DNA from 4 places in the Streptomyces sp. NPDC002088 genome. Region 4 is predicted to be linked to each of the others. Evidence: riboswitches for the same ligand, from Rfam matches in the RefSeq annotation. Region 4 holds a riboswitch; each other region holds the start of a gene.
The links. A riboswitch is a leader RNA that binds a small molecule or an ion and turns the genes downstream of it on or off. The one in region 4 is predicted to bind cyclic di-AMP.
Positions count from the first base shown of each region.

Region 1: another riboswitch for cyclic di-AMP. It lies ahead of ABT114_RS18070 (C40 family peptidase); the one in region 4 lies ahead of ABT114_RS32595 (C40 family peptidase).
Region 2: another riboswitch for cyclic di-AMP. It lies ahead of ABT114_RS03595 (C40 family peptidase); the one in region 4 lies ahead of ABT114_RS32595 (C40 family peptidase).
Region 3: another riboswitch for cyclic di-AMP. It lies ahead of ABT114_RS17100 (transglycosylase SLT domain-containing protein); the one in region 4 lies ahead of ABT114_RS32595 (C40 family peptidase).

Region 1 is NZ_JBEOXO010000007.1:337,317-344,214, forward strand. Features, by position in the region: gene ABT114_RS18055 (C40 family peptidase) at 1-202, opposite strand, end outside; gene ABT114_RS18060 (hypothetical protein) at 672-1,025, shown strand; gene ABT114_RS18065 (tellurite resistance/C4-dicarboxylate transporter family protein) at 1,003-1,995, opposite strand; gene ABT114_RS18070 (C40 family peptidase) at 2,139-3,287, opposite strand; cyclic di-AMP (ydaO/yuaA leader) riboswitch at 3,296-3,467, opposite strand; gene ABT114_RS18075 (ScyD/ScyE family protein) at 3,720-4,808, shown strand; gene pcrA (DNA helicase PcrA) at 4,915-6,898, shown strand, end outside.
Region 2 is NZ_JBEOXO010000001.1:761,276-768,173, forward strand. Features, by position in the region: gene ABT114_RS03570 (DUF1996 domain-containing protein) at 1-48, shown strand, start outside; gene ABT114_RS03575 (putative quinol monooxygenase) at 218-547, opposite strand; gene ABT114_RS03580 (ANTAR domain-containing protein) at 786-1,145, shown strand; gene ABT114_RS03585 (SUMF1/EgtB/PvdO family nonheme iron enzyme) at 1,099-1,380, opposite strand; gene ABT114_RS03590 (hypothetical protein) at 1,463-1,621, opposite strand; gene ABT114_RS03595 (C40 family peptidase) at 1,618-3,060, opposite strand; cyclic di-AMP (ydaO/yuaA leader) riboswitch at 3,069-3,242, opposite strand; gene ABT114_RS03600 (NlpC/P60 family protein) at 3,597-5,360, opposite strand; gene ABT114_RS03605 (NUDIX hydrolase) at 5,519-6,010, shown strand; gene ABT114_RS03610 (NAD-dependent epimerase/dehydratase family protein) at 6,032-6,898, opposite strand, start outside.
Region 3 is NZ_JBEOXO010000007.1:129,992-136,889, reverse strand. Features, by position in the region: gene ABT114_RS17105 (CocE/NonD family hydrolase) at 1-1,205, shown strand, start outside; cyclic di-AMP (ydaO/yuaA leader) riboswitch at 1,600-1,771, shown strand; gene ABT114_RS17100 (transglycosylase SLT domain-containing protein) at 1,775-2,257, shown strand; gene ABT114_RS17095 (HAD family hydrolase) at 2,267-3,073, opposite strand; gene ABT114_RS17090 (carboxymuconolactone decarboxylase family protein) at 3,119-3,580, opposite strand; gene ABT114_RS17085 (FAD-dependent oxidoreductase) at 3,707-4,921, opposite strand; gene ABT114_RS17080 (carboxylate--amine ligase) at 4,949-6,256, opposite strand; gene fahA (fumarylacetoacetase) at 6,510-6,898, shown strand, end outside.
Region 4 is NZ_JBEOXO010000018.1:168,514-175,411, forward strand. Features, by position in the region: gene ABT114_RS32565 (phosphatase domain-containing protein) at 1-571, shown strand, start outside; gene ABT114_RS32570 (hypothetical protein) at 1,057-1,914, shown strand; gene ABT114_RS32575 (Lsr2 family DNA-binding protein) at 2,038-2,406, shown strand; gene ABT114_RS32580 (hypothetical protein) at 2,560-2,685, shown strand; tRNA gene ABT114_RS32585 (tRNA-Pro) at 2,820-2,892, shown strand; tRNA gene ABT114_RS32590 (tRNA-Phe) at 2,899-2,971, shown strand; cyclic di-AMP (ydaO/yuaA leader) riboswitch at 3,000-3,141, shown strand; gene ABT114_RS32595 (C40 family peptidase) at 3,141-3,779, shown strand; tRNA gene ABT114_RS32600 (tRNA-Leu) at 3,829-3,908, shown strand; tRNA gene ABT114_RS32605 (tRNA-Asn) at 3,977-4,049, shown strand; tRNA gene ABT114_RS32610 (tRNA-His) at 4,132-4,216, shown strand; gene ABT114_RS32615 (hypothetical protein) at 4,256-4,540, opposite strand; gene ABT114_RS32620 (hypothetical protein) at 4,618-4,989, opposite strand; gene ABT114_RS32625 (metallophosphoesterase family protein) at 5,191-6,423, shown strand; gene ABT114_RS32630 (hypothetical protein) at 6,452-6,721, shown strand; gene ABT114_RS32635 (hypothetical protein) at 6,718-6,898, shown strand, end outside.

The sequences.
Region 1 (6,898 bases), on a different contig from region 4:
TGTACTTCTCGGTGGCCGCCTCGGCCTCCTGGTACAGCTTGTCCACCTTGGCCTTGACCTGCGACGGTGTCAGATTCGGCTCGGCGTGTCCGGTCCCGTCGAAGGCCGTCGCGGTCGCCGCGCCCGCAAGGGCGAGCGTGGCGGCGGTACGGGCCGTATTGCCGCTGAGCGAGCGCTGACGGGGCTTGCGGTGCGCTGCCACGTGGACTTGCACGTCCTTTCGTACGACCGCCGGGTCCGTACGGCCGCCAAGCGGACGTACGGCCGCCCGGGAGAGCGGATGCATGGCCGCCCGGGGCGGTCTTCGCGTCCGGCGGCGGCCCGCACAGGGGGGAGAGGGCCGCCGCCGGACCTTCTCGGCGGTGGTGTCCGACTGCCGCCCCTGGCCCGGGCGGCGGTGGGGAGCCGGTCACCTGGGGGAGGACGCTAGGCCTGTCTGTGTCGGCTTGGTAACGCGATGTGCGGAACTGGCGCGAGCGGACCGAATGGTGACCTCAGGTGACCGTGATCCGCGCGCGGAGCCGTCAACTTCACGCAGTGTGATGACCGATGTCGGGATTCCTGGACACGTTCGGGTGACATGGTGCTATGGGGCGCATATATGCAGGCGCTGTCCTATGTGGTGGGCCGGTGTCGGAGGGCTCAAGCGGACCTGGTTAGGCTCCGGCCTCATGGACGTACTCATCCATCTCTTCGTCGGCCTGCACATCATCGGCATCGCCTCGCTCCTCGGCGGCTTCCTCACCCAGATGAAGGCGATGGGCCAGGGCACCGCCCGCTTCGTCCCCGCGATGCTGCACGGCGCGGCGACAATGCTGGTCACCGGCGTGATCCTGGTCGGCCTCGACCAGGCCGACGATCATCCGGTCAACAACATCAAGATCGGCGTGAAGCTGGCCCTGCTGATCGTGATCCTGGGCCTCGTCTACGTGAAGCGGGACGACGAGAAGGTGGACAAGGGCCTGTTCGGCCTGGTGGGCCTGCTGACCACGGCGAACATCTTCATCGCGGTGCTGTGGACGTGACATCGGCACGGACGGCCACCAAGGCCGCCCGGACCGCCGCCGCGGCGACCGCGAGCCACACGGCCACGGCGACCCACAGCAGCACCTCCCCGAGCCCCTTCAGCCATGGGACGCCGACGGCCGAGGCGACGGACAGCGTCGCCGCCGCCGTCACCCCCGTCGGGAACGCGGTCGACCACCGACGCACGTCGTAGCGCAGCCGTGGTCGCGGCCGCAGCAGCTCGGCCACCAGCAGGACGGCGTACCAGCACAGGGCGAGCACGAGCAGGGCGACGGTCACGGTGCGCAGGACGCCGAGGTTGTCGTCGTTCCACAGGTACAGGCTCGCGCTCTGGGCGGAGATCAGCTTCGCCCCCGCCAGCGCCGAGATGGCGAGCGCCCCGCCGGCCACCCACTGGTCGCCGGCCCCCTCGACGGTCTGGCGCAGGTCGAAGTAGGCCAGGGCGAAGCCGTAGAGCACGATCCCCAGCCAGAACAGCACCATCGCCGCGCGCGCGAGCCAGGCCGTCGACAGGGCCCCGGCGAGGGTGGCACCGAGCACCGCGAGCCCCTGCGTGGCGACGCACCCGAGGAACACCGTCCCCGGCATACGCCGCCGCCAGTGCCGTACGACGTCGACGAGCAGCACCGGCCACAGCACCACGGACAGCGCCAGCAGCGCCTCGGCGAGGGTGTGCCGGCCCAGTGCGGAGAAACGGGTGCCGAGCACGGTGGTGGCGGCGACCGAGGTGAGTGCGGCGGGCGTGCCCGCCCGGCGCACCCATTTCTCCCGTTCCCACAGCAGCTGCAGAGCGAAGTCCGCCGCCAGCGCCAGCCAGGCGGCGCAGGCGAGCACCAGGGCGATCCGGGACAGGACCTCGTACCCCGACAGCTGCAGACCGACGGACAGGATGCCGGTCGCGAGCACGGCGGCCCCGGCCGCCGGCGGACGCTGCGCCCACCAGGCGCGGGGAGAGGAGGAGCGGGGCATGGGCCGATGCTAAGGAGCACCGCGCGCGTTGCGAGCGGGGCACGCGCGCGGGCGCCCGAAAATACGCGCGGGCGCAGGCACAGCACCACGCTCCCTCAGGACCAGTGCTCCCCCACGCGCGCGTGCCGCACCGCAGTCGGCGGTCAGGCCGGACGCACCACGCTGTGGATCCCCGATTCGCCGTCGTAGTAGATCGACTCCTCGCGGACGTACGCGCCGGGCTTGGGGGCGTGGATCATCATGCCGTTGCCGATGTAGATGCCGACATGGCTGACGTCGTCGTAGAAGAAAACCAGGTCGCCCGGCTGCGCGTCGGCGAGGGAGACGGTGGTGCCGGCGTTCACCTGGTCGTAGGTGGTGCGCGGGAGGGTGACGCCGGCGGCCTTCCAGGCTGCCTGGGTGAGGCCGGAGCAGTCGTAGGAGTCGGGGCCCGTGGCGCCCCAGACATACGGCTTGCCGATCTGCGCGCGGGCGAAGGCGAGCGCCTTCTCGGCCTTGGTGGACGAGGTGGACGAGGAGGACGAGGAGGACGAGCCCGAGCTCGATGTCGTGCTCTCCGTAGCAGCAGCCGCAGCCGCCGCTGCTGCCTGCTGCTTCGCGAGCTCCGCCGCCTTGCGCGCGGCCTCCTCCTGCTTCTGCTTCTCGATCTCCGCCAGCCGGGCCTTCTCCTGGGCGGTCAGCTGCGACAGCAGCACGCGCGCGTCCGTGAGCTTCTCCTGCACGGTCGCCTTGGCTGTCTTGAGGTCGTCCTGCGAGTCGGTGAGCGTCTCGAGACTCTCGGTGGCCTCCCGGCGCTGCTTCATCGTCGCGGCCTGTTCGGTGACGTAGTCATCGACCGCGTCCTTCTGGCGCGAGGTCAGGCGACTCATCAGCTGGGCCTGGTCGAAGTAGTCCTGCGGCGAGTCCGCGAGCAGGAAGGTCGCGGTGTCGGCCGTGGTGGCGCCGGTCCGGTACTGCGCCGCGGCGAAGGAACCAAGCTCCTCGCGCGCTTCGTTGAGCTTCTGGGTGCGCTGGGCGACGTTGTCGAGGAGGGTGTCGACGCGCTTGCGCTGCTTCGCGGTCTTCTCCTTGGCCGCGTTGTAGTTCTCGGTCGCCGACTCGGCCTGGCGGTACAGGTCGTCGACCTTCTTCTCGACCTCTTCGAGGCTCGGCTTGCCGTCGTCGGCCGAGGGGCTGGCGTTGGCCGTCTGGGAGAGCAGGGCGACGGAGGTGAGGGCCGCCGTGGCGAGGGCGGGGGTTCGTATGCCGGCTACGCGCGTACCTGCGGGACGCGACTTGCGGTGCGACGCCAAGGGAGGCGACTCCTTCCACGCTCCGCCTACCGGGTTAGCTGTCGGGTTCGGGCGGATGGATCGGAAGGGTTGCCCTACGGCCTGTCTCCCATGGGGAGTCGGGCCGATTCACCCCGGGTCTCGGTTGGGTCCCCGGCTCCGGTCGCCGTGCGGGCGTACCGGACTCGGCGGAGGCCGCGCGGCCCGGCGACGTTCGCCGGTGGGGGTCGTGCGGCCTGCTCGGCACGGTAGCCAACTCGTGTGGCGCCTGTGAAGGTTGATGGGCGATATGCCCGATACATTTTCGTGACCTAAGGCCAGGGCATTGCTTGCCGTGGCCAATCTGGAGTGATCTGTGGTGACTTGTCCGGAGTGGTGACGTCCGCCCGCTTCGTCGCGCTAGCTTCCAGTCAGCCACGGTCGGGTGCCGTGGCGGGGGAGAGAGGTACGGCCATGAGGAAGCGCACAGCACTCGTCGTCGGCACGTCGGTCGCGCTCGCCGTCACCGCGGGCATCGCACCCGCGAGCGCCGCCGGCGCCACGGGCGGACACGCCGGCGCCAAGCCCGTGATCCGCGTCATCGCCAAGGGCCTCGACAACCCGCGCCAGCTCTCCTACGACGACGGGCACGTGTACGTCGCCGAAGCCGGCCGCGGCGGCAAGAAGTGCGTCGGCGCGGGAGAAGAAGGCCAAACCTGCGTCGGCCTCTCGTCCGCGGTCACCAAGATCTACTGGGACGGCGGCGCATGGCACCACTACCGGGTGGTGAAAGGGCTGCCGTCAGGCGCCGCACCGGACGGCGGCTTCGCGACCGGTGTGGACGGCGTCTCCGCGCTCGACGGCTGCGTCTGGGCCGTCGAGACCTACGCCCCGCCGGAGGCCGGCATTCCCACCGGACCGCCCTGGAACACGCTCGGGAAACTGCTCTCCGTCGACCATGGCACGGCACGGATCGCCGCGGACGTCACCGCCGTCGAACAGAAGTACAACCCGCACAAGGCGACGGTCGAATCCAACCCGTACGCCGTCCTCGCCCTCCCCGACGGCCGCAAGATCGTCGCCGACGCCGCCGGAAACGACCTGGTCGTGGTGGACCCGTCCGGAAAGGCCCGGCCCTTCACGGTCTTCCCCGACCACGACAGGCACCAGGCCGTCCCGACGTCCCTCGCGCTCGGCCCCGACGGCAAGCTCTACGTCGGCGAGCTGAACGGCGAGGCGGAGAAGCCCACCGCGCGCGTGTGGAAGGTCGACCCGCGGACCGGAAAGATCCTCGGCTGGAAGTCCGGCTTCGGCTCGATCACCGGGATCGCCTTCAACGACGACGGCGACCTGTACGTCAGCCAGCTCTTCGCGAGCAGGGTGACGAAGGTCTCGGGCGGCAAGCGTACGAACGTCCAGGTGCCCTTCCCGGCGGGCGTGGCCGTCGATCCGTACGACGGCAAGGTCTACGTCTCCGCCTGGTCGATCGCGGACCGCGACGGAACCGTCCTGGACGGCAGGAAGACGCCGGGCGGGCAGGTCTGGAAGATCCTCGGCTTCTGAGACCCGCGGTCCCCGGTCCCCGGCTCCCGATCCCCGTCACTCGATTCCGGGGATGTTCTCAGGGTGGCGGCGGGTTGTCGGTGGGGCGGCCTAGACTCGGAGAGCGATGAGCAGCCTCTTTGACGACAGCTTCCTGGCGGATCTCCAGGCCCCCCGGGCCCATGGGGAGGAACCCCCGCCTCCGCCCGAGGACGAGCACGTATCGGAGCCGATTCCGGACGACCTGTTCGGCGGGAAGTTCGACGTGCCGCCGGACCGGGACGCGTACTACCGCGACGGTGCCCCGCGCCCCGCGGTCGACCCGGCCGCCCTCCTGGAGGGGCTGAACGAGAACCAGCGTGCCGCCGTCGTCCACTCCGGCTCCCCACTGCTCATCGTGGCCGGCGCCGGCTCCGGCAAGACGCGCGTCCTCACCCACCGCATCGCCCACCTGCTCGGCGAGCGGAACGTGCATCCGGGCCAGATCCTCGCGATCACCTTCACCAACAAGGCCGCGGGCGAGATGAAGGAGCGCGTCGAGCACCTCGTCGGCCCGCGCGCGAACGCGATGTGGGTGATGACCTTCCACAGCGCGTGCGTGCGCATTCTGCGCCGCGAGAGCAAGAAGCTGGGCTTCACGTCCTCCTTCTCGATCTACGACGCCGCCGACTCCAAGCGTCTGATGGCCCTGGTCTGCCGCGACCTGGACCTCGATCCCAAGCGTTTCCCGCCGAAGTCCTTCAGCGCCAAGATCTCCAACCTGAAGAACGAGCTGATCGACGAGGAGGACTTCGCCGCCCAGGCCGCCGACGGCTTCGAGAAGACCCTCGCCCAGGCCTACGCCATGTACCAGTCGCGGCTGCGCGAGGCCAACGCCCTCGACTTCGACGACCTGATCATGACGACGGTCAACCTGCTGCGCGCGTTCCCGGACGTCGCCGAGCACTACCGCCGCCGCTTCCGCCATGTACTCGTCGACGAGTACCAGGACACGAACCACGCTCAGTACGCCCTGGTGCGTGAGCTCGTCGGCACGTCCGAACACCCCGTTGACGTGCCGCCCGCCGAGCACGACCTCCAGCCCGCCGAACTGTGCGTCGTGGGTGACGCCGACCAGTCGATCTACGCGTTCCGTGGCGCGACCATCCGCAACATCCTCCAGTTCGAGGAGGACTACCCGGACGCGACGACGATCCTGCTGGAGCAGAACTACCGCTCCACGCAGACCATCCTGAGCGCCGCCAACGCCGTCATCGAGCGCAACGAGTCCCGCCGTCCCAAGAACCTGTGGACCAACGCGGGCGCGGGCGCGAGCATCACCGGGTACGTCGCCGACACCGAGCACGACGAGGCGCAGTTCGTCGCCGACGAGATAGACCGCCTCACGGACGCGGGCCAGGCGAAGGCCGGTGACGTCGCCGTCTTCTACCGCACCAACGCCCAGTCCCGTGTCTTCGAGGAGATCTTCATCCGCGTCGGCCTGCCCTACAAGGTCGTCGGCGGCGTCCGCTTCTACGAGCGCAAGGAGGTCCGGGATGTCCTGGCCTACCTGCGCGTCCTGGCCAACCCGGAGGACTCGGTCCCGCTGCGGCGCATCCTCAACGTGCCCAAGCGCGGCATCGGCGAGCGCGCCGAGGCGATGATCGACGCCCTCTCCCAGCGCGAGAAGATCAGCTTCCCGCAGGCGCTGAAGCGCGTCGATGAGGCGTACGGCATGGCGGCGCGGTCGACGAACGCCGTCAAGCGGTTCAATACGCTGATGGAGGACCTCCGTACGATCGTCGATTCCGGCGCGGGCCCGGCGACCGTCCTCGAGGCGATCCTCGAACGTACCGGCTACCTCGCCGAGTTGCAGGCCTCCACCGACCCTCAGGACGAGACCCGCATCGAGAACCTCCAGGAACTCGCCGCGGTGGCCTTGGAGTTCGAGCAGGAGGCCGGCGAGGGCGAGACGCCGACCGGGCTCGCCGCCTTCCTGGAGCGGGTGGCCCTGGTCGCCGACTCCGACCAGATCCCCGACGAGGACGAGGACGGCTCCGGAGTCATCACGCTGATGACCCTGCACACCGCCAAGGGCCTGGAGTTCCCGGTCGTCTTCCTGACCGGCATGG
Region 2 (6,898 bases), on a different contig from region 4:
GTCGCCGGTGTCGTCCTGCTCACCCGCACCCGGCGGCGCTCCATGTGACGCCCTCACGACCACCAGGGGCGGCGCCCGGACCAGTACCAGCGATCCGGGCGCCGCGCTCTGTCAGCCGGCCCCTGCGCCACTTCTGCAGCGAACCGACCCCACAGCGGACGAGCTGATCAGCCTGGAGTCATGGGACCTGCCGGTCTCGGCCGAACGCTGACCGCCCTCACGCCTGCGGGGCGAGCTCGGCCATCGGGCCCCAGCCGTGCTGGTCGGGCACGTTCACGTTGATGATCTCGGGCGTCTCGGCGACCGCGCCGGCCATCGCGGCAAGCCCCGCCTTGAAGTGCTCGGACTGCACATGGGCGGCCCCGGCGTCCTCGTCCGCGAACGCCTCCAGCAGCGTGAAACTGTTCGGGTCGTCGACACTGCGCGACCAGTCGAAGAACAGGTTGCCCGGCTCCGCGCGGGTGGCCTCGGTGAAGGGACCCACCAGCGACAGCCACTCGTCGGCACGCTCGGGACGGACGGTGAAGCGTACGGCGATGAAAATCATGGCTCCACGATGCATCGGGCGACGGCGGAAGGCCAGCGGCGGACACCCACGGACGACCGTGCACGAGGCTCGACCGGACGTACGGCCTCCCGGCCGTCGGCGCGGTCTTCATCTCGGTGGTGTTCCTGCTCCACCGTGCCTTCCGTCGCAAGGACTGGCTGTGACGCGAGCCGGGTCGTGTGAAGGGCCCGACTGAGGGAAGCTGTAAACGTGGCCGCTCGCTCACCAAGGGGGGATCATGGCCTTCTTCGCGACCTCACGGCGAGATCCGCTGCGACTGCTGTCCGTCACCGACCTCGCCCAGGACAACGAACGGCTCGAGGAGGAGAACGAGCAGCTCCGGCAGGCCGTGGCCTCGCACGCCGTCATCGACCAGGCCATAGGCGCCGTCGTCGTCCTGGGGCAGATCCCGCCCGAAGAGGCCTGGCGGGTCCTGCGGGACGTCTCACAGCGCACGAACACCAAGCTGCGCACGGTCGCCGAACATCTTCTGGAGTTCGTTCAGTACGGCGCACTGCCGGAGCCGGAGCTGGACGAACTGAAGAAGGCGATCAACCGCTACCGGATGTGCTCGCGCACGCACCTGTCGGAGCCCTGACCGTCCACGCCCGCGCCAGGGAACGCGCGACGCGGAATCCGACGACGTCGACCCGGAAGGTGGGGTGGCTGCGCCGTCGCACGCAGGCCCGGCAGCTCCAGTGCCGCCTGGCGCCCACGTGGTGGATCCGCTCCCGTGAGTTGCCCCGGTGCCAGGCGATCTCGTCGAGGGGGCCGTAGCGGGGGCCCGCCGTACCGGCGCGGCAGGCGCGCTCCCACTCCGCCTCGGTCGGCAGCCGATAGCTGTCCGCAGACGTGTCCCACGCGACGTCCTCGCCGCCGTTACCTCCGCCGTTCCCGCGCTCGGGCGCCGACCCGTCACCCGCGCAACGCCTGGGTTACCGATACGGTCGCCAGCTGGTAGGGCGCGAGCTCGACCACCCAGCTGCGCCGCGTTCGCAGGTCGGACAGGGTGACCTGCTCGGCCGGGACCGTGACCAGCTCACCCAAATCCCTTGTCGCGAACCCGAAGTTCACGCGGGCCGTGCCGCGCTGTGGATCGCCGTCTGCCCGGCGAAGAAGATCGACTCCTCGCGCACGGAAGCGCCCGGGCCCGGTGCGTGGATCATCGTGCCGTTGCCCGTGCAGAGGCCGACGTGGCTGACATCGCCGTAGAAGAAGATGAGGTCGCCTGGCTGGAGCTCGGTGAGCGGAATCGCCGCGACGGTGCGGGCCTGGTCGATCGCCGTGCGGGGGAGCGCGACCCCGGCGGCCTTCCAGGCGGCCTGGGTCAGGCTGGAGCAGTCGTACGACTCCGGTCCGGTCGCACCCCACAGGCACGGTCTGCCGATCTGGGCGCGGGCGAAATCGAGAGCCTTCGCGGCCTTGCCGCTGTACGTCGCTTCCGGCACGCCGACGGGGACGGTGGCGACGCTGAACAGGCCGGTGTCGACGGGGGTGTTCGCGTATCCGGTGCCGAGGGGGAGGCTGAACTGTCCGGTGTCGACAGGGCTGTTCGTGTATGGCGTGTCGACGGGGAGGCTGAACTGCCCGGTTTCGACAGGACTGTTCGTGTACGCCGTGTCGGCAGGGAGGCTGAACTGTCCGGTTGTGTACTCGGTGCCGAGGAGGGCGCTGTCGAGGGGGACGCTGAACTGCCCGGTGTCGACAGGTGCGTTCGTGTACCCGCTGTCGACGGGGATGGTGTCGAGGCTGATCGCCGGTTGTGTGAGCCAGCCGGCTCCCGCGCCTCCCTCGCCGCGCAGAGGATCCTGCTGCGCAGGGGCCGACCACAGGGCTTCGGCCGTCGGCGCGGCTTCGAGCGCGGCGGGCGGTGTGTTGCGCAGGGTGATCTGCCGGGACAACAACTCCCGCGCCGTGGTGAGCTTTTCCCGGATCTGTTCCTTCGTCGTCCGCAGCGCGGACTGCCGTGACTTGGTGGCGGGCGCGGGCGCGGATGCGGGCAGCGCGGCCGGGAGAGCCGGAGGAGCGTAGGGCGCCGTGAGGGCAGGGAGGGCGTCCCGCCGGCTTCCTGGCGTGGCCGACAGCGCGGCGATGGGCCCGGCGGTGAGCTCCGGGACGCGTTTGACGGGTGCCTCCAGTTCGAGACGGGGCGCCGGAACCGCGGCCGGGAGTTCCGCCGGGCGAGCGGGTCGGGCCGCGGCCGGAGGGTCGGGCATCCTGTCGGCCGGCAGCACCGCCGCAACCGTCGGGCCCAACTTGGCGCGCGCCACGTCGAACCACTGCCGGGCGACAGTGTCGAGGGCGGGGTCGGCCTGCCTGCGCTCAGTGGCGCGCAGCGGTGCGGCGGGCCTGCGTGTCCCCGTCGTCATCGCGCGGGTGGCGTTGTAGTTCCCCGTGTCGGTCTCGGCGCGGTCGTAGAGGGTGTTGATCCGCCGCCGGATCTCCTCGCGGCTGACCGCGTCCGTTCCGGGGAGGCCGAGACCTTCGGGGCGCGTGTCGCGTTCCGGCGCCATCGGCGACGTACTCCTTCCGTGCACCGCCTACCGAGTTAGCTGTCGGGTTCGGGCGGGGGTTCCGGAAGGCGTGCCCTACAGCCCTTGCCCCATAGGGCAGTTGGGCCGATTCACCCCAAAGATCGGTTGGGTCCCCGGCTCCGGCGGCCGCAGTGGTTCACCGGACTCGGCGGAGGCTGCACGGCCCGGCGGGATTCGCCGGAGGGATCCGAGCGGCCTGACGCCAACTTAGCTAATTTGTGCGGCTCGTGTGAAGGTTGAAGAGCGGAATGTCCGATACGTAATTGTGACCTTCATTTCCCTATGGCCTCTTCCGGGGCGGGTGGCCGCCGCTGGAACTGTTCGCCGAGCTGGTGGACATGGGCGGCGTCGGCAACATGGCGTTCATGTTCCCCGACACCATCGAGCTGGACGTGGACACCCACACCGGGCTGTTCGCCGCAGCCCTGGCCGATCGCCCAGAGGTGGTCTACGCCGTACTTCGGGATTCACACCCACCGGTTCCTCTGGGAGATCGGCTGACTCTGCGGCAGGTTTCAGATACGGCGCACGGTGTGCAGCTTCGTGGCGTACGTGCCCGTGCCGTCGAGCAGCGACGCGCCGCCCAGGTCGGACATGGTGGGCCCGTTGACCGTCTTGCGGCTGGAGAGGAAGCGGCGCTTGCCGGTCGCGTCCGTGCCCAGGTAGATGCCGACGTGGTCGACGGTCACGGTGTCCGTTTCGGGGTCGTCGTCGCCCGAGTCGGCGTTGAACAGCACCAGGTCGCCGGGCTGGAGCAGCGCAGCCGCGGGCGGGTTGGTGCCGTCGGTGCGGTCGATGACCACCCCGGGCGCGTAGTCGACGATGTCTCGCGACTTGCGCGGAATCCGGTTTCCGGAGGTGTCCTCGCCGGCGGCCAGGGGCACGCCCATGTGGTAGCCGTAGACCATCCGCGTGTAGCCCGAGCAGTCGAGGTTGCCGACCTGCTTGCTGGACGGTCCGGTGTAGGTCCCGTCGGGGAAGGTCCAGCCCACGTTCATGTACTCGTGGAAGTCGGCACCCTCGTAGCGGTAACCCTGAGGGTCGAGGTAGCCGTACCCGGCCTCGCCCAGCACCTGCTTGCCCTGGGCCGGTCCGGCGCCGGCCGTCACCGCCGGAGCGTCGCCGAGGAACATCGCGGCGTAGGCGAGGACGTCGGGGACGGTGGAGCCCGCCCAGTCGCGGATCGTCTGCTCCAGCTGCGTCGTCCACGTCCCGTCGAACGGCTCGGGCAGCACCCGCACCCAGTCGCCGTGCGTGACGGTCGGCGGGGTCTCCCAGTTCGCGGCGTCCACCTCGTAGCGGCTGACGGACAGCGTGACCGGCAGGTTCGTACAGCCCTTGTTGGCCAGGGCGCGCAGGCCCACCCGGCCCTTGGCGAAGGTGGAGTCGGTGACGTCGATGGCCCACGCGGTCGGCTCGGCCGACGCCGACCGCCATGCCTTGGCCTGGATCCGGGTGCCCTCCCGACGCACCCGGATCGTCCAGTCGGTCCCCGCGGGCACACTCGTGTCGAGCGTGAGGGCGGAGGCCAGCTGGGTCACCGTGTCGTCGACCTCCTTCTCGACGCGCAGCTCGACCGCGCCCGAGGTCAGGAAGGACAGCCGGGCCCGGTAGTTGCTGTGGGTGGTCTGGTAGCCGAAGGTCAGCCCGAACGAACACGCCTGGCCGGTGGGCACCTTGTCGAACCGGGCTGTGCAGCGGGCGTCGACGTCGGTGATCTCGTCGTCGCGCAGGCTGGCGTGCCGGCTGTAGTTCTCGGTGGTGAGGCTGACGACGCCGCTGCCGGGCACGACCGAGTAGTCGGTGTCCGCCGGCCCGAGCGTGGACCAGCTGCCACCGCCGGGAGAGGTGCCCCAGTACTTCCGGTCCGCCACGTCGAGCGAGAGGTCGGGCAGAGTGCGCTGGAAGTCGTCCACGAAGGGCCGCTTGTTCTCCGCGAACGTGCGCTGCGGGCCGGGCAGTACGACGGTCCGCGCACCGTGCGTCAGCAGCGCGACGCGCCTGCCGCCGGAGGTGACCTCGGTGCGGGCCGGGGTCCCCGCGAGCACGGTGGCGGTGAGTGGGGTGCTCAGCGTCACCGGGGTGAAGTAGGAGGCGTCCAGCGGGGGCAGGGTCACCGAGGAACGGGCCGAGGACAGACCGGCCGGACCCGTGAACGGCTCCACGGCGGCGGTGTCCCCGGCGGCACGGGCCGGAGCCGAGGCCGCTCCGGCGAGCGGCACGGACGCGGCAGAGGCCGCGAGAGCGGCGAGAAGTCTTCGTCGAGAGGTGTGAGACATAGGGATCATGATCGGGGTAGGCGCGGCGCACGGACAGCGGACCCTTGACTTCGACCGTTATCTGGTGGAATGGCGGTGCTGTCCTGGGTCCATCCGGCGGGCCCGGCGGGCCCGGCGGGGGCGTTGAGGTCGTTGACGTCGGTGAAAGGGAGGCGCAGGTGGCTGACTGGATGCCGCGCGAGGACTGGGTGAGGACACAGCCGCAGGCGCTCATTGCTGCTTGCGTCCTGGTGCTGGACGGGGACGGCCGCATCCTGCTGTTGCGTTACGGGCCGGGCCAACCCAACAGCGGGAACTGGTGGCTGCCGGGCGGGATGCTCGACCACGGCGAGGACCCGTGGACGGCGGCCCGCCGCGAGATGCGCGAGGAGACCGGCATCGAACTCGGGCCCGAACCCGCCCTGATCGGCATCGACCACCGGGTCGACGTGCTGGGCACGGGCCCGGTCCTCGACTGCTTCTTCCACGGCGGCACCCTCGCCGACGACGTACCCGTACGGCTCAGCTCCGAACACGACCGGCACGACTGGTTCGCCCTCGGCGAGCTGCACGACACGCCGCTCGCCGCCCAGCTGCCGACGCTCGCCGCGCTGCACGCGGCGGCGGCGAGCGGAACGGTGGTGTGTCTGCGGGAAGGGCATCTGCTGTGACAACCAGCCCCGCTGCCCGCGTCACGCGCGCCGTTGGCGGCGCCACGTCTCGTAGTGCTCCAGCAGCGTCTCCTCGATCGGGCGGTAGGTGATGCCCAGTTCGTGCACGCTGCGGCCGTTGTCGACCCGGAACCGTATGCCGAGGTGCTTGCGGATGTAGTCCTGCGTCAGCCCGAAGGCCGGGCCGAGGACGCGGACCGGCCAGTGCGGCAGCGCCGTACGGGGGAGGCGGAGGCTGCGGGGGTACCGTCTCCGGATGATGCGGGACATCTCGTGGAACGACGTCATCGTCTCCGCCGCGACGATGTAACGGCCCTTCGCGTCGGGGTTCTCCGCCGCCGCGATGTGCGCGTCGGCCACGTCACGCACATCGGCGGTTGTGAAGCTGAAGTCCGGCGCGCCGTAGAAGAAGTAGCCCTTGAACAGCTCGTCGAGCAGGAACAGGCTGCCGGACTGTGACGCGGGGGTGAGGGACGGGCCGAGGATCAGGCCGGGGTTGACCGACACCATGCGCCAGCGGTCCTGCGCCGCCTCCGCGTCCCACGCCGCGCGTTCGGCGAGGGTCTTCGCGTAGTGGTAGGGGTTGTTGTCGACCGTGCTCGTGGTGTTGAAGTACTTCTCCGCCAGCACCTGGTCGTCCATGCCTCGTACGTCGATGTAGTCGCCGAAGATCGCGCCGACGGTGGAGGTGAAGACCAGGCGTTCGACCTCCGGTGTCCGCTCCACGCTCCCGAGCACGTTGCGCGTGCCCAGCAGGGCCGGGTCGACCATGTCCCGGCGGCCGTCCTTGATCTTCTCCGGCATGAGGAACGGCGACGCCACATGGAAGACCACCCGGCAGCCCTGCATCGCCTCGTCGAACGAGCCCCGCACGAGCAAGTCCGCCTC
Region 3 (6,898 bases), on a different contig from region 4:
TACGCGGCCTGATCGGCCCCTGGTCGCACCAGTACCCGGACCGCGGCCTGCCGCCGGGCCCGGCGATCGGCTTCCTCCAGGAGACGCTGCGCTGGTGGGACCACTGGCTGAAGGGCCGGGAAACGGGCGCCCTCGACGTACCGCTCCTGCGCGCCTACGTGAGCGACTCCCACCCTCCGGCCACGGTGTACGAGACGCTGCCGGGCCGCTGGGTCGGCGAGCCGGCCTGGCCCTCCCCCTACGTGACGACGGTCACGTACCAACTCGGGGGCGCCCCTGTGCTCGTACGGTCCCCGATGCACACCGGAGTCGACGCGGGCCGTTTCCTCCCCTTCGGCGACGACGCCGACCTCCCGCCCGACCAGCGCGAGGAGGACGGGCGCTCGGTGTGCTTCGAGTTCGCGGTGGCGGAGGAGACCTGGGTGCTGGGACGGCCGCGGGTGCGGCTGCGGCTGGCCTCCGACGCACCGCGCGGCCAGGTGATCGCCCGGGTGTGCGACGTGGCGCCAGACGGCTCGTCGACCCTGGTCACGCGCGGCGTACTGAACCTGTCGGCGCGGTTGGGCCGGGACCGGTCCGTGCCGTGGCCCCCGGGCGCCACGGAGGACGTGACCTTCGAGCTGACCGGGATCGGCCACGCCTTCCCGCCCGGCCACCGCATCCGCCTCGCCGTCTCCTCGGCGTACTGGCCGTGGATCTGGCCCGAGCCCGGTTCGGCGGCGGGCCTCACCCTGGACCCGGCCGGCAGCGCCCTCGAACTGCCCGTGCGCACAAGGCAGTCGGCGGACATCCTGTTCGAGGAACCCGAGCAGGCCGATCCCCTGGGAGTGAACTTCCCCGCCACCCTCGAAGAGCCACGTCCCGCACGCCTGGCCGTACGGGACGTGGCGAAGGGCGAGTGGCGACTGGAGGTCGACCCGCGCTACGGCGGCACGCGCGTGTACCCCGACGGGCTGGAGTTCACCGAGGACGCGCTGGAGACGTACACGATCCAGGAGAGGGACCCCCTCTCCGCCCGCACCCGCTCCGACTGGTCAATCCGCCTGCACCGCCCCGACCTCATGTGGGACACGACGGTCCGGACCCGCTCGGAGATCGGCTGCGACGGGGCGGACTTCGTCACCTCCGACGAGGTGATCTGCACGGAGGGTGGCGAGGTGGTGTTCCACCGGACGTGGGAGAAGCGGGTTCCCCGGAACCCCTGAACGCCCGAAACGCCCTGAATACCCTGAACACCCAAAATATCCGAAATGCCGGTGACCCTCGCACCCCCGGAACGCCCCGAAACCCCCATACACCAGTGCCCGATTTGCCGTGATTGCTAGATGAATTCCTCTTAGCGGTAAATGCTCTACGGGCTGACAAACAGTGAGTTGGGTCACGCGAGCCGACAGGTGGTCACACTCCCCACCCACCCCCCGTTTCCCTTTCGCCGCAAGCGAGTTGCCCCTTGGCGGCTGCAAAGGATCAAGTAGCCCAAATGCCTCAGACCAAGGTCAACTGGGGTGAGGTGTGATTCCGACACTTGTTTCGGACATGTGCTCTCGCATACGTTCCGGCCTGTCGGGTGGACGCCTAATCCTGCCGCCGCCCAACACCACCATCAACGAACTCACTCGTAGGGCAGGAACGGGGGACCCAGGTAAGCCGCCGGACCGGGCATCGCACCGGAACGGCTAGGGGTTAAGTCGTGTCGCCGCAGGGCGGCGCGGCCGGGCACCTCCCCGCCCGAACCCGACAGCTCACCTCGTAGGCGCCGGAGAGGAATTCAGACATGATCGCTGCCGGTCAGAACCGTCGCGCCCGTCTCGTCCGCACCCTCGCCGTCGCCGGTACCGGCGCGGCCGTGCTCGCCCTTCCGCTCCTCGGGGCGGCCAGCGCCTCCGCGGCCACCACCACGTCCGTGACCGCCGCCCCGGCGGCCGCGACGACGTACACCAACAACCTCGACGGCTGGATCCGGGAGTCCCTCGCCGTCATGGCGCAGCACGGCATCCCCGGGACCTACAACGGCATCTACCGCAACGTGATCCGCGAGTCGTCCGGCAACCCGGCCGCCATCAACCTCTGGGACTCCAACGCGAAGAAGGGCATCCCGTCCAAGGGCCTGCTGCAGGTCATCGACCCGACGTTCAACGCGTACCACGTGTCCGGCACGTCGTTCAACATCTACGACCCGGTCGCGAACATCACGGCCGCCTGCAACTACGCCGCCGCCCGGTACGGCTCGATCGACAACGTGTTCGGCGCGTACTGACCGGTCCCGTCAGTAGAAGAGTCTCTCGAGGACGACGGCGATGCCGTCGTCCTCGTTCGACAGGGTGACCTCGTCGGCCACGGCCTTGAGTTCCGGATGGGCGTTGGCCATCGCCACGCCATGAGCGGCCCAGTCGAACATCGGGATGTCGTTGGGCATGTCGCCGAAGGCGAGGGCCCGTTCGGCGCCTAGGCCGAGGCGCTCGGCGGCCAGCGCCAGGCCGGTCGCCTTGGTGACGCCGCACGGCTGGAGCTCGACGGTCCCCGGCCCCGACATGGTGACCGTCGCCAGCGAGCCCACCACGGAGCGGGCCGTCACTGCCAACTCGTCGTCGGTCAGGGCGGGATGGCGCAGCAGGACCTTGCTGATGGGCTCGCCCCACAGGTCTTCGCGCCGCCCGACCCGTACCGCGGGCAGGGTCGGGTGGGGCATCAGGTAGCCGGGTTCGATGAGCGTGAGGCCGTCGGCCCCGTCCTGGTCCACGGCCGCGTACACCTGCCCCACCTCGGCCTCTATCTTGCCGAGCGCGGTCTCGGCCAGCTCCCGGTCCAGGGTGACCGACCACAGCAGACGGTCCGCGCCGGCGTCGTACAACTGCGCGCCCTGCCCGCACACCGCGAGCCCCTTGCAGCCGAGGTCGTCGAGCAGCGGCCGCACTCTCGGAGCCGGGCGTCCCGTCACCACGAGGTGCTGGGCGCCGGCCTCCGCCACCCGCGCGAGCGCGGCGAGAGACCGGTCGGAGAGGGTGTCGTCGCCGCGGAGCAGCGTTCCGTCCAGGTCGGTGGCGATGAGTGAGAATGCGAGGGGAGCGGCCATGATCAGAGAATACGGACACCGCGCCCCCTCGACTCACCTCCGTTTTCAGCCCCAAGTGGTGCCCGCGGGCTCCTTGATGGTGGTGTTGATGCGGTTGAACATGTTGGTGACCGAGATGGTGAGGATCAGCGCGGACAGCTCCTTCTCGTCGAAGTGGTCGGCCACCTCGTCCCACAGTGCGTCCGGCACGGACTCCTCGGACCGGTCGGCGAGCCGCGTGACCTTCTCCGTCAGCCGCAGCGCGGCGCGCTCGGCGTCGGTGAAGTAGGGCGCCTCCCGCCAAGCGGAGACGGCGGCGATGCGCTCCTCACTCGCGCCGGCCTTGCGCAGGTTGACCGTGTGCCCGTGCACACAGGCGCTGCAGCCGTTGATCTGGCTGGCGCGCAGCCCGACGATCTCCGCCAGGTCCTGCGCCAGGCCGGCCTCGCCGATCGCCTGGAAGAGGGTGCCGATCCCCTTCATCGCGGTCGGAAGGACGTACGCCGGGTTCGTCATCCGTGCCTGCATGCTGCTGCCTCCTGCGTGTCTTTCGTGTCCGTCGTGTCCGTGTGCAGTGACGAGTTGCCGTCACTGCACTGACGGAGCGGAGGCGCGTGTTGTGACAGACCGACGGAACTCTTTTCGTCCTTCCTTTCAGCCGTGCGCCGCCGCCAGATGCTTCGCCAGCCGCGGGGACGCGAACTCCGTACCGCACACGAAGCGCATCACCGGGCCGTACGAGGCCGCCGCCGGGAGGCCGGTGAAGTACAGCCCGGGCACGGACGACACGTATCCGGCGCCGAGCTTCGGGGTGCCCCGGCTCACCGCGAGCTCGGTGCGCAGTTCGTGGCCGAGGAAGTCCATCGCCGCTATGTCCACCCGATAGCCGGTCGCCGCGATGACGTGGTCGGCGGACAACTGCCGGGTGCCGCCTGTGTGAGGGGCGACTGTCAGCGTCGTACGGTCGTCCGCCGCCCCCGCCCCGACGATCTGCGCCACCTCGCTGACCTGCACCTTTCCCTCGAAGCGGTCGCGCAGCCACCACGCTCCGAGCGGACCGAGGACCCGGCGGACCAGGTAGTGGCGGGTCTGGGCCGGGAGGTACCGGTAGGGGTGCGGGTAGTAGCTGAGCGCCCACAGCGACCAGGCGCGGCCGAAGGGGGACTCGGGGCGCAGCTTCGGCTGCTTCCACGGGGGTGCGCCGAAAGCCACCCGGCCGCGGCCGCGCGAGACCACGTGTACCTGCGCGCCCGCCTCCGCCGCGAGCGCCGCCGTCTCCAGTGCGGACTGGCCCGCTCCGACGACGATGAGTTCCTTGCCGGAGAAACGGTTGAGGTCGTGGTGCTGGGAGCTGTGGGAGACCCGGCCGGTGGGCGCGGGACCGTCCGCTGCGGCAGCGGCCAGCTCCGGGGGCAGGTGGGACAGGCCGGACAGGCCCGTGGCCACGACGACCGCCCGGGCGGTGAACAACTCGCCCGAGTCCAGCTTCAGTTCGAACCCTGATCCGCCGGCTCCGCCGGTCTTGCGATCGACGGAGACCACCCGCACCCGCTCCAGCTCGGGCACCAGCTTCTGCTGGAACCACTCGCCGTAGGCGATGAAGGTGTCGGCGGGGATGATGTCCTCGTCCGTCACCAGTCGGCGTATGCCGGCCGCGTCGCAGTAGTCGACGAGGGTGTGGCCGTGCTGCGGGGCGTCGATGTTGGAGGCCACGGGCGTCGACTTCAGAAGCATGCCCGCGGGCATGTGGTCGCGCCAGCTCACCATGGGCTCGCCGAAGACGCGGACGGGAATGCCGCGTGCCCGCAGATGGGCGGCGGTCGACAGGCCGAAGGGCCCGGCGCCGATGACTGCTACCGGTTGGATCACGAAGTCCCTCCCCAGGACGTTACTTCGTCACTTCGTGGTGGTGCTGCTGGTGCTGCTGCCGCGGCGGCTGGTGCGCCACAGCTGATAGAGGTGCTTCGCGCCCGGCCGCACGAAGCGCGCGAGCATCGTGAAGAACGGCCGCAGGTCGTCACCTGCCAGCCAGGCCAGCTCCGTCCCACTCGCCCGCGTCGGTGCGTGCGGCGTCGTATAGCCGCTGCGGCGGTAGGCGAGCAGGGCGGGCAGGTCGATGTTCTCCACGATGTACCGGTGGCCGGCCCGCTGTTCCCCCTCCGGAACGGTGCGGCCGGTCAGGTCCAGATGCATGGCGCGGACGACGTCCACGCCCGACTCGTTCTCGAAGAGTCGGAACTGGGCGCCCACGCGCGGGTTGAAGTCGAGGAGTTTGTACTGTCCGTCGCGCCGGTCGAAGCGCAGGTCGAGGTCGACGATTCCGGTGAAGCCGATCTGTTTGATGAAACGTGCGGCGAGGTCCGCGAGTTCCGGGTTGTCGACGACGTACGCGTTCGCCGTCATGCCCGCGTGCGGCGGCCAGGAGCGGACCTTCACGCCGGTGAACATCGCGAGCGGGGTCGAGTCCTGGTCGAAGTAGGCGTGCACGATCCAGTCCTCAGCCTGCTCCCTCGGCAGGTACTCCTGGAGGATCACGCCCGGATCTCCGGCGTCGCCGAGCGCGCCGGGGTCTCCGAGGGCGCCGCGGTCTCCGGGGTGCTCACCCCAGTCGCGGGCCAGGGCGAGCAGGCCTTCGCGCGTGGCGATCCTCGTCGTCCCGTTCACGGCCGGCCGTTTGCGCCGTACGAACGCCTCGCGGTTCTTGGCCACCACCGGGAAGCGGGCCTTCTCGGCGAAGGCGACGATGTCGTCGTAGGACTGCGGGAAGGACGCCGAAGGGCTGGGGATGCCGTGTTCCACGCACAGTTCGTGCAGGCCCTGCTTGCTGGCCAGATGGCGCGGCAGGCCCGGCTCGACCCGCGGGAAGAGGAAGCGGTCACCGAGCGCGTCCTGGTGCTCGGCGATCAGAACCGCGGCCTCCTCGTCGGTGGGGATGAGGACGGTGGGTCGGCCGATACGGCGGCCGATCCGGAGCAGGCCCTCCACCAGGTATTCCGGCTCCTCCGTGCCCGTCGTCGGCCAGACGAACGCGCGCTCGAGATAGCGGGATGCGGCGGCCGGCGTGTAACGGTCCTCGGTTATCGCATACATCGGGACGCCGAGGCGGCCCAGGCTGCGGATCGCTCCGACACCACCGTGGTGCAGCGGATAGTCGCCGAACTTCACTATCAGGCCCGGCACCTCACGGTCGGCCTCGAAAGGCACGCTGCTGGTGCTCCTGGCCACGGGTCCCCCCACGTGTCCCCCCTACGGACCGGACCCACCCCGTCCGTGTCCCCCAAAGGACGCTAAGCCGGAATTGGGGCCTCCCACAACCCTAAATCGGACATTGCAAACTCTTTAGACACTGCCCAAGACAGGCAACTCAGCCGTAACGTGTGGCGCGACCACACAGAACGCACCGTGTGGCACGACCAGACGGAACGCACCGCACGCATCCGAGAGTGAGGCAGCACCCATGCCCCCCTTCGACGTCCCCGAGGGCGATCCCTTCGGGCCGCACAACCTTCCGTACGGCGTCTTCTCCCCCGCGGGCTCGGACTCCGCCGAGCGCAGGGTCGGTGTCCGGCTCGGCGACCACGTCCTCGACGCGGGGGCCGCGGCCCTGGCGCTCGGCTCGCCGTACGCCTCCCTGCTCGCGCGGCCGACCCTCAACCCGCTGCTGGCGGCGGGCCGCACGGTCTGGTCCGACGTACGACGCGCGCTGACGGCGTGGGTGACAGTGCCGGCCCACCAGCAGGCCGTCGAACCCTTCCTCCGCCCCCTGTCGTCGGTGACCCTGCACCTGCCCTTCGAGGTCGCCGACTATGTCGACTTCTACGCCTCCGAGAACCACGCCCGCAACGT
Region 4 (6,898 bases):
CAAGATCGCGGACCACACGGCGGTCCCGCTTCATACCTGCATCCGGCAGGACCTCAAGCGGGACAGATCCGTCGGCGAGCAGGTCATCCGGGGCATGTACGACCAGTACCTGCGGCCTGCGCCGGAGGAGCCCCCGGCCTACGTGGACGGCCTGCCGAACGTGGTCCTGGTCGACCTGGACGGCACCGTGGCGAAGATGGCCGACCGCAGTCCGTTCGAGTGGGACCGCGTCGGTGAGGACGCCCCGCACGACGACGTCATCGACCTGGTGAACACGCTGCACGACGCGGGCGCGGTCATCGTCTTCGTCTCCGGCCGGGACGGCAGCGCCTACGACCAGACCAGGGAGTGGCTGGCTCGCTACGTCGGCGAGTGGACGAGGGAAGCGCTCCTGCTCATGCGTCCGGCCGGGGACATGCGCAAGGACTCGATCGTGAAGGGGGAGATCTACGAGCGCGACATCCAGGGGCAGTACAACGTCTGGCTGGTCCTGGATGACCGCGATCAGGTCGTCCAGATGTGGCGCCAGCGGGGTCTGAGGGTCCTCCAGGTGGCTCCCGGTAACTTCTAGTCTCCCCGAAATCTCCTCATAGTTTTCTCATAGTTCTCTTGACCCCGGTGTACCTTTGTGCGCCGGGGTCTAGCTGTACCCGCCGGTAACCAGCGTTTTTGATCTAGGAATCCGTCCGAATGTCGGGATCCAGCGTGTGACCTGCGCCACTTCAACAAAATGTTGATACTAACGGTAGGTAGAAACTAACTACCGGTAACGTGACTGTTGTATCCAATCGGGCAAAGGGTTCCCCTGTTTAGGGTAAAGAGCCCGCAAACAATGCACTGTCGGCACTTTTGTCAACCCCTAACGGAACTGACAGCTCGGTGCTAATTTCAGGCCCTGGTCAGCCCCTAGATCACCGCCGTCAGGGTCCCTGCGCGCCTGCCCACAGGCCCCTCCTGTATGCCGTGATCCGGGTCACGCCCAGATGCATCGGTTCGACGTGGCCGCCGCGTAAGCCAGCGCAGCAGGCACGTCCGCGAGGAGGGGTTGCTAGGGACATGAACATGATCGATCGTGGCGGTGTCGACGACACGGGGGAGCAGGACGTCAGAGGGCTCCGCCGCGAGTTTGCCGGGGACGTACCCCTCCCTGGTGACGCCCTGGAGTACCCCTCCATCCGGTACCGCGAGGACGTGCCGCACGAGGGGGCGCTCCCGGACCTCTACCGGCAGTCCGATGACGTCGAGCCGACCGACGACGAGATCACCGAAGAACTCCTGCACATGGTGGACACCGGGGAGCTGGCCTTCGGGTGGATCGAGGACCGCCAGGAATTCGGTTTCTGGGAACCGTCACCCGGCCCCGCCCGCGCCAGCTCGGTGACCCCCCGGAGCCCGTCTGCGCAGCTAGCGCGGGCGTCGGCCAGGCCCGACCTCATGAGCCGGTGCTGCCGCACACTGGCGATCGTCGTCGCAGCGGTACTTGCGCCGTTCGCTGTAGGCCTTGCGGCGGCTGCCACCGAGCACCAGAACGACGACGACAGCGTGGACCAGCCCGAAATGACCGGCAACGACGCTCCGATGGGCTCCGTTTCCACCCCGACCGCCACCAGCTCGCCTGGCACCGCCCCGACCCCGACCCGTTCCGCCGTGGTCAAGCTCCCGGGCTCGTCCCCCTCCCTGGGCAAGCATGCCAAGGCATCGTCCGGCCCGGAGACGCACAAGGCGAAGACCTCCGTCGGCAAGCACCGCAAAACGTCCTCGGAGGAACCCAAGAAGGGCGTCAAGACCTTCGTGCCGATCTCGAAGGTCGCCCTCGCGGCCCCCGCGCAGCCTGAAACCTCGAAAGGCCTGGTCGGAGACACTGCGGGCCGCGTGCTGCAACCCGTCGGGAGCCTTCTCGGAAACGCTTCTTAATGCCGTATTGCTAAGCATTCGGCAGGATGCGATTGACAGAAGCAGTATCCGAGAAGCAGTATGGTGGGGTCTTGCCTCACGATGCGAGCGCATACCGGGGGGTTGTCTTGTTAAGGAGTGATCATGGCGGACGTCGTCTCGAAGACGTGCGATAAGAAGGTCCAGCGGGGCCGCAAGAAGGTCGTGTGCGGCCAGGCAGTGCCGGACAACGAGCCCACGGCCATCACCGTGGGAACCACGCGCTACCTGATGGACCTGTGCCAGGAGCACCAGGACGAGCTGCTGTCAGCGGTGGAGCCCTTCACCTCCATCGCCCACGACGCCCAGAAGCGCCTGGGGACCCAGGTGCGCAAGGCCATCAAGGGCAGGGGCGGCAAGGCATTCACCGCAGCCGACGTGCGCGAGTGGCTGAAGGAGCAGGGTCGCGAGGTCTCTGGGACCGGCCGCCTGCCTTCCGACCTCATCCGGGAGTTCGAGGAAGCGCACAGCTAGAGCTGACACCGCCCGCAGAGGGCCGGAGGGAATCATCCCCCGGCCCTCTCTTTGCGTTCCCGGACAGTGTCTACCCCCGCCCGCCTGCGGGGCTTGCTGGGCAGTGGCCTCGGTGATTACAAACACGTAGTCATGATCCTGTAAAAAGGATGCATGAACACGACGAGCGCGCGACGGCCGGACCACGGGAGCCCCCTCCCGTCGGCCAGCATGCCCGCGCTCGTCACCTCGGCCTCGACGGCGTTCTGCCTCGGCCGTGTCCTGTTCCCCGCCCGCTAGGGCTGCCCGTGGTCCGCTACTGCCACGTGAGGCGTAAGTCCCGGCGGGGAACCCCTCCCTCCTGGCGCAAGTAAGTTGCGCATTGGAGTTGACAAGCCGTATCCCTGATACGGTAGTGTCCAGCGAAGCAATTACGGGATGTAGCGCAGCAGGTAGCGCGCCTGATTTGGGATCAGGAGGTCGTCGGTTCGAAACCGGCCATCCCGACTTCGAGGCCCTTTGGCAGAGACAGTTAATGCGCCCGCCTGAAAAGCGGGAGATCTTGGTGCGATTCCAAGGGGGGCCACTTTGTTCAGACGCCGAGCCCTGTTCCTGGACAAATACTGCAATCAACCTCTGAACAGGGGCGGGAGACCGAAACGCATCACTGGGGCGAATCCGCAGATTCATATGTGGTAGGGAAAGGCACTTATCCCGAGCCCGTCACCTAATCTCGCAGGCGTGCGGAGTGCACCATGAACAAGAGAATCGCTGGAATCGCTCTCGCGGGCGCGCTGGCCCTGACCCCGATTGCGTCCCCCACCGCCTCGGCAGCGGCAGCAGCCGCATATGTGACCGTAAAGAGCGGGGACACGCTCGGCGGGATCGCGTCGAAACACCACACGACCTGGCAGAAACTCAAGTCCATCAACCACCTGAGCAACGCGAATCTCATATACCCGGGACAGAAGATATATATGTCCGCAACATCCACCTCCACCACGGCCCCGGCCAGCACGACGGCCGCTTCCTCGACTTCCTCGGGGACGAAGATCGTCAACCAGGCCAAGAAGTACATCGGCACCCGGTATGTCTACGGCGGCACCTCGCCGTCGAGCGGCTTCGACTGCTCCGGCCTGACGTACTACACCTTCAAGAAGCTGGGGAAGACCATTCCCCGGGTCGCGGACGCGCAGTACCGCTCCAGCACCAAGGTCAAGACCCCCAAGAAGGGTGACCTGGTATTCGTCCACGACTCAAGCGGCCACGTCTATCACGTGGCCATCTACGTCAATTCCACGACGTGGCTGGAGTCCGAGCGCCCCGGAAAGGGCGTCAACTACTACAAGCCGTGGTCGAAGTCTGTTTACTACGGGCGCTACACGGTGAAGTAGGCTTCACCTTAAGAAAGGCCGGAGGGAAGATAGGGTCCTTCCGGTCCCAGCCCGAGTAGACGAATGGCACAGTCAGCGGTCTCAAACACCGTGCCGAAAGGCGTGTGGGTTCAAATCCCACCTTGGGTACGGTCCGGAGTCAGGTACCTGTTTGGACGCGGAGTCCAGTAGGGTCGGTGCAAACCCTGATGCAGCATTCCCCGATAGCTCAATCGGCAGAGCAACGGACTGTTAATCCGTGGGTTCCTGGTTCGAATCCAGGTCGGGGAGCTAGGAGTGATTGGCGGTCCTACTCCTACGTCTAAACTCGCCCCGCTCGGGAACACCGGTACCCCGTTAAAATTCCGGCATGGTGTATGTGGCGAAAAGGTAGCCGCGCCGGGCTGTGACCCCGGTGTCCCGAGAGGGGCGTGAGGGTTCGACCCCCTTCGTACACCCGACAGCCCCGGCCGACCGCTCGACGATGTCGCCGGGGCTCAGCCTTGCCCGCTGTAGGTCACCACGAAGGCGATCAGGGCCGCCCAGGGGACTACCCCCACCAGGGACGGGAAGCGGGCGGACAGTAGCCCCAGCAGGGCAGTGATACCCCACGCCACGTACGTCCGGTTCAGGACAGTGCCCTCGTCCGGCTCCTCCTCGGCGGCAGGGGGAGGCACATCGGCGCCCCGGTGGGAGTTCAGGTGCCGCTGCCTGTCGACGGCCGCGTCCACATCGGTCTCGGCGACGCCCCACTCCCTGCATTCGTCGCAGGTCCAGAACACAGCAGCCTCCTTCCTCGGGTACAGCAAACCCCCGGCCTCCGCCTGGACAGTGGCGGCCGGGGGTTCGTGGTCGACGGTTACTTGACCTTGAAGTGCAGGGCGACGCCCGGGTTGGCGGCCGAGGTGCCCAGCGTGGTCGTCAGGGAGACCGTGTCGCCGGGGACGAACGTGGCCAGCGCCGCGACGTCGTTGACGGCCGGGGTGATGACGTTCACGCCGACGTACGGGTTGGTGAGGACCTTGTTCCCCTTGGTCGCGCTGGCCGCGACGGTTGCGAGGGCCCCCGAGACCGCCGAACCGTTCTTGTTGACCTGGAACGTGGTCTGCGTCGAGCCCGCCGTGCCGAGGTTTCCGTAGATGGCCACCAGTTCGGCGGCGACCGGAAGGGGCTGGGCCACGGACAGGTCGCTGCTGGTCAGCACGAAGGTGTTGCCACCGACTCCACTCATGAAAGACTCCTAGTTACTGGTTCTGAACCAGTACTCAGTTTAGTCTGTGCAGATCAGCCGTCCGAATGGCCGTTTAACTGCTGGAGTCGGTTGGGTTCACTTCAGGAGTGAACGTTGTCAAAGAAGCCGTAATGCTGATACCGTACTCGAACGCCGGGCCGAGAGGCCTGGCACCACCAAACCCCCGCGAGAGGAACCACCTTGAGCATGCTGCTGGAGTTCACCGAGGTCGACTGGGTCCGCGAGATCCTGATGGACCCCAACGTCGGTCACCAGGCTGCTGCGAACGACCTCGTCTTCAACGGTGTCGAGACCTCCGAGACCGCCGTCCGGCGCTGGCGCAAGGCCAACGGCTACAAGAAGAACGTCCTGGTCGAGCCGGGACGCAAGCCGCTTCATACCCTGCCCGAGGAGGGCACGGCCGAGGCAGTGGCCGCGAACGAGGAGTCCCGGGAGCGTCTCACCGCCCTGGAGTCCGACAACCGGCGCCTGTTCTCCCAGTACAAGAAGGCCAAGGCGCGCGGTGACGAGTACATCGAGGCCGTCTACAAGGCCGCCCGCGACGCCGCCCAGTACGTCGGCAGCACCCCCGTCGTCCCGCCGGTCGCGGACAAGCGCACCAAGGCCCCCGAGGTCGCCCTGTGGCACCTCACCGACTGGCAGGGCGGCAAGAAGACCGACACCTACGACCGGATCATCATGCGCTCGCGCATCCACCGGTACGTCGAGAAGGCTAACGAGATCACCGACATCCAGCGCGCCGACCACCCGGTCAAGCACGGCGTCCTGCTGTTCACCGGAGACATGGTCGAGGGCGTCTCGATCTTCCCCGGCCAGGTCTGGGAACTCGACGGAACCCTGTATGAGCAGATGTTCGACGTCGCCGACCTGATGCTCTGGACGATCAAGCAGGCGCTTCATACCTACGAGACGGTCGAGGTCGTCGCCGAGTACGGCAATCACGGACGCCTCGGGAAGAAGTCCGATGGCATCAAGGCGAGCGACAACGTGGACCGCATGGTCTACAACATCGTCCGCGAGCGCCTTGCGGGCGAGGAGCGCCTGACGCGGTTCCAGACCGACGGCGGCTGGTACCAGAACTTCTCCATCGGCAACTACAAGGCCATGGCCATCCACGGCGACGAGATCAAGAGTTTCGGCGGCAACATCCCCGCCTACGGCATCCTCCGCAAGGCCAACCAGTGGGCCTCCGGCGTACTGCCCCGGTTCCGGGACCTGTACATCGGCCACTACCACCAGTCCATGCAACTCCAGTTGGCCAACGGCGGCTCCGTCTTCATGACCGGCAGCCCCGAGAGCGACAACATCTACGCCCAGGAGTTCGTCGCGGCCACGGGAGACCCCTCCCAGCGGCTGCACTTCATCAACCCCGAGAAGGGACGCGTCACCAGTGAGTACCGCGTCTGGCTCTGAGCCCTCCACCACCACCCTGGAGAACCCCTTGAGCATCATCACCGAGGCCGCATCCGAGCACGAGGCCTCCTATCGCTACCTCACCGACGACGAGGGCGACGCCTACGTCTCCGTCAAGGACGTCGTCGGCTCCCTGCTGGAGTTCGCCGACAAGTTGCAGGGCCTCGGCGGCATCCAGCAGCAGATCGGCGACGCCTTCACCCAGGTCGCCGTCCAGTTGGCCGAGCCCTTCATGGACATCGAGCGGGAAACCGTCGTCCTCACGCTTCATACCTCGCCCCTCGGGGGCGGCCAGTGAGAACAGCCCGCGACAACGCGGTCTGGAAGGTCCGGGTCCTGCTCAGGGTCTGGGGCCAGTGGAAGCCCAAGACCTACTTCTACTCCCGCGAGTTCCACATCACCAAGTGGCGCGAGACGGCTGAACGCCGCCCCGACTACGTCCAGATCGACTTCATCGGCAAGTACTCCCTGGAGG